2 regions of the Streptomyces sp. DSM 116795 genome follow, and region 2 is predicted to be linked to the other one. Evidence: predicted binding sites of a transcription regulator. Region 2 holds the regulator's gene; the other holds the start of a gene.
What was found. Region 2 encodes HrcA, which represses chaperone genes, less so after heat shock. Its sites were predicted from a motif close to TTNGCACTCNGNNNNNCNGAGTGCNAA; they were not measured.
Positions count from the first base shown of each region.

Region 1 (2,396 bases), 2.6 Mb from region 2:
CCGCCCCGAACCAGAGCACGGCTTCCTTCACATCCCCCGCGTCCGAGATCCACTCCGCCTCGGCGTCGTACGGAACGGCCTCGTGCGGAATGCCCGGCGCGACCTTCAGCGCCGCATGCGAGACGCGCCGGGCCACTTCGACCGCCCACGACAGCGGTGGCGAGTACGCCTCGGGGTCGAAGATCCGGCCCTTGCCGCCACGGCGCGCCGGGTCCACGAACACGGCGTCGCAGCCGGAGACATCGGCGTCGCCCACGTCCTGGCAACGGACCTCGATGCGGTCGGCCAGCCCCAGCGCCGCCGCGTTCGCCCGTACGACGTCGCACGTCAACGGGTCGCTGTCGACGGCCAGTACGCGCATTCCGGTGCGCGCCAGCGCGATCGCGTCACCGCCGATGCCGCAGCACAGATCCGCCAGTACCGGCACGCCCGCCGCGGAGAAGCGCTCCGCCCGGTACGCGGCGACGCTCGTGCGCGTCGACTGCTCCAGGCCGTTCGGCGTGAAGTACATCCGTGCCGCGTCGTCCGCGCCGAACTTCGCCGCCGCCCGCTGCCGCAGCCGGGCCTGGGCGAGGGCGGCCGAGACCAGTTCGGGTGCGTGCGTACGGCGCAGACGCGTCGCCACGGCCAGCTCGCGGTCCGGGTCGTACTCCTCCAACGACTCCAGCAGCGCCTGTCCTTCATCGCCGAGCAGCCCGGCGAACGCCTCACGGTCCACCCCCGCATTCTCCCGTCCCGGCGGCGAACGGGCAGCCCCGGGTCGCGGGTACGAGGCTCGCACGCCTGGCACTCGTGTTGACGGAGTGCTAACCGCGGCATAATGTCGACCCTGGCACTCTCCCATTGCGAGTGCCAGACATCAGCGACAGGAAGATCCGGCACCCGCGACGACGGATCTGCCAGGTCGCCACCCCAGACATAAGACCCCGTTATGAGATCTCCGAAGGGGGAGGTCGGATCGTGACGACCGCCAGCAAGGTTGCCATCAAGCCGCTTGAGGACCGCATCGTGGTCCAGCCGCTCGACGCTGAAGAGACCACGGCCTCAGGCCTGGTCATCCCGGACACCGCCAAGGAGAAGCCCCAGGAGGGCACGGTCCTGGCTGTCGGCCCGGGCCGCTTCGAGGACGGCAACCGGCTGCCGCTCGACGTGAGCGTCGGCGACATCGTGCTGTACAGCAAGTACGGCGGCACCGAGGTGAAGTACAGCGGCGAGGAGTACCTCGTCCTCTCGGCTCGCGACGTTCTCGCGATCGTCGAGAAGTAAGTCACCGAAGCCGGAAGACACTTCTGATCCGCGCCCCGGTCCCTCCCGCATCGCATACGAGATGTACCGGGGGCCGGGGCGCGGTTCGTTCGAGAGGACTCAACAGCTCCCATGGCGAAGATCCTGAAGTTCGACGAGGACGCCCGCCGCGCCCTCGAGCGCGGCGTCGACAAGCTGGCCGACACCGTGAAGGTGACGATCGGCCCCAAGGGCCGCAACGTCGTCATCGACAAGAAGTTCGGCGCACCCACCATCACCAACGACGGCGTCACCATCGCCCGTGAGGTCGAGGTCGAGGACGCCTACGAGAACCTCGGCGCGCAGCTGGTGAAGGAGGTGGCGACCAAGACCAACGACATCGCGGGCGACGGCACCACCACCGCCACCGTGCTCGCCCAGGCCCTGGTCCGCGAAGGCCTGCGCAACGTGGCGGCGGGCGCTTCACCCGCCGCCCTGAAGAAGGGCATCGACGCCGCGGTCAAGGCCGTCTCCGACGACCTGATCGCCAACGCCCGCCCCATCGACTCCAAGGAGGACATCGCCTCCGTCGCCGGTCTGTCCGCCCAGGACAAGCAGGTCGGCGAGCTGATCGCCGAGGCGATGGACAAGGTCGGCAAGGACGGTGTCATCACCGTCGAGGAGTCCCAGACCTTCGGCCTGGAGCTCGACTTCACCGAGGGCATGGCCTTCGACAAGGGCTACCTGTCGCCGTACATGGTCAGCGACCAGGAGCGTATGGAGGCCGTCCTCGACGACCCGTACATCCTGATCCACCAGGGCAAGATCAGCTCCATCCAGGACCTGCTGCCGCTGCTGGAGAAGATCATGCAGGCGGGCGGCTCCAAGCCCCTGCTGATCATCGCCGAGGACGTCGAGGGCGAGGCGCTCTCCACCCTCGTCGTGAACAAGATCCGCGGCACGTTCAACGCCGTCGCCGTCAAGGCGCCCGGCTTCGGCGACCGCCGCAAGGCGATGCTCGGCGACATGGCGACGCTCACGGGCGCCACCGTGATCGCGGAGGAGGTCGGCCTCAAGCTCGACCAGGCCGGTCTGGACGTGCTCGGCACCGCCCGCCGCGTCACCGTCACCAAGGACGACACGACGATCGTCGACGGTGCCGGCAAGCGTGA
Region 1 covers NZ_CM147707.1:2,749,677-2,752,072, reverse strand. The annotation lists gene ACSMXX_RS11635 (class I SAM-dependent methyltransferase) at 1-790, opposite strand, end outside; gene groES (co-chaperone GroES) at 958-1,266, shown strand; gene groL (chaperonin GroEL) at 1,378-2,396, shown strand, end outside.
Region 1: groES (co-chaperone GroES) is a predicted target of HrcA. The motif match lies at 830-856, and genes of this name have one in related genera.

Region 2 (2,396 bases):
CGTCGCCGGCGCACTCCGGGCAGGGCGTGGGCACGACCGTGCCGAAGCCCTGGCACTGCGGGCAGGGACGCGACGTCATGACCTGGCCGAGGAAGGAGCGCGTGACCTGGGAGACCTCTCCCCTGCCACGGCACATGTCGCAGGTCTGCGCGGACGTGCCGGGTGCCGCGCCCTCGCCGCTGCAGGTGTTGCAGACGATGGCCGTGTCGACCTGGATGTCCTTCGTCGTGCCGAACGCGGACTCGTCGAGCTCGATGTCGAGCCGGATCATCGCGTCCTGGCCCCGACGCGTACGGGATCTGGGCCCGCGCTGCGAGGCCGTACCGAAGAAGGCGTCCATGATGTCGGAGAAGTTGCCGAAGCCGGCACCTGCTCCGCCGAAGCCGCCGCCCGCACCGGCGGCACCGGCCGCCGGGTCCCCGCCGAGGTCGTAGACCTGCTTCTTCTGCGGGTCGGAGAGGATCTCGTAAGCGGTGTTGATCTCCTTGAACCGCTCCTGCGTCTTCGGGTCCGGATTGACGTCAGGGTGCAGCTCGCGCGCAAGCCTGCGGAAGGCCTTCTTGATGTCGTCCTGCGAGGCGTCGCGCTGCACGCCGAGGACCGCGTAGTAGTCCGTCGCCACTTACGACTCCGCGAGGATCTGTCCGACGTACCGTGCCACTGCGCGTACAGCTCCCATCGTTCCGGGGTAGTCCATGCGGGTCGGTCCGACCACGCCAAGCTTGGCGACTGCTTCGTCGCCCGAACCGTAGCCGACCGAAACGACCGATGTGGAACTCAGCCCTTCGTGGGCATTCTCATGCCCGATTCGTACGGTCACGCCCGGGTCCTTCGCTTCCCCGAGCAGCTTCAGCAGCACGACCTGCTCCTCCAGCGCCTCCAGCACGGGCCGGATGGTCAGGGGGAAGTCGTGCCCGAAGCGGGTGAGGTTGGAGGTGCCGCCGATGATCAGCCGCTCCTCGGTCTCCTCGACGAGGGTCTCCAGCAGGGTGGCGAGCACCGTGGAGACCGTGCCGCGGTCGTCGCCCTCGAACGCGTCCGGCAGGTCCTGCACGAGGGAGGGCACGTCGGTGAAGCGCTGCCCCACCACACGGCTGTTGAGCCGGGCCCGCAGGTCCGCCAGGGACGAGTCGCCGATGGGCGCCTGGCAGTCGATGAGGCGCTGCTCGACCCTTCCGGTGTCGGTGATCAGCACCAGCATCAGCCGCGCGGGCGCCAGGGAGAGCAGCTCCACGTGCCGCACCGTCGACCGCGTCAGCGACGGGTACTGCACAACCGCGACCTGGCGGGTCAGCTGCGCGAGCAGCCGCACCGTGCGCCCCACCACGTCGTCGAGGTCGACGGCTCCGTCCAGGAAGTTCTGGATGGCCCGGCGCTCGGGAGGCGAGAGCGGCTTGACGCCCGCCAGCTTGTCCACGAAGAGGCGGTAGCCCTTGTCTGTCGGGATGCGCCCGGCGCTGGTGTGCGGCTGAGCGATGTACCCCTCGTCCTCCAGCGCCGCCATGTCGTTGCGCACGGTGGCCGGAGAGACCTGGAGATGGTGCCGCTCCGTGAGCGCCTTGGAGCCCACGGGCTCCTCCGTGCCCACGTAGTCCTGGACGATCGCGCGCAGCACTTCGAGTCTGCGTTCGCTCAGAATTGCGCACCTCCCGTCCGGCCCTGCCTTTTGCTGTGCCTGCGGCCTGCTCGCGCGGCCTGCTGGGGACCCGCCGGCGCCGCTCGTTCCCCCGGCTTCTCGGCGTGCCTGGCACTCTCGCCGATCGAGTGCCAGAACCCCCGGCTAAGTGTACGGCCGGTTGCGGTGGCAGGGGCAAGAGACGCCTCAACGACCGTATCGCGGTGCGCGCGGTCCCGGTACGCCCGAGTAGCGTCGTCGTATGGCCGGGAACAGGGACGAACGCCGCGAGCCGGTACTGAACGAGGCACCGGAAGACGTGCCGGGGGCCGGTGCGGCCGAGGGCCGCTGGGAGGAACTCGTGCCCGGCATCGTACGGCGGAGGCTGCCCCGCTGGGACGCGACCGTCGGCGCGGTGCGCGGCACGGCGGGGGTGCTGGTCGTCGACACCGGATCGGGTGCCGTCGAGGGCGCAGGCATCCGCGACGGGCTGCGCGACCTGTTCGGGCTTCCGGTGACGCATGCCGTGCTCACCCATTCCCACTTCGACCATGTCTTCGGCACCGCGGCGTTCGACGGCGCCCACGTGTACGGGGCGCAGGGGCTCGGCGATCAACTGGCGGACGGGCGCGAGGAGTTGCGGCAGGACGCGGTGCGGCACGGAATGGCCGAGGACGCCGCCGCGGACTCGGCTTCGCGGCTCGTGCCGCCGCTGCACGCAGTCTCCGAGCAGGTCACGCTGGCGCTCGGCGAGCGGTCGGTGCGGCTGGTGAACATGGGT
Region 2 covers NZ_CM147707.1:5,338,899-5,341,294, reverse strand. The annotation lists gene dnaJ (molecular chaperone DnaJ) at 1-622, opposite strand, end outside; gene hrcA (heat-inducible transcriptional repressor HrcA) at 623-1,639, opposite strand; gene ACSMXX_RS22960 (MBL fold metallo-hydrolase) at 1,878-2,396, shown strand, end outside.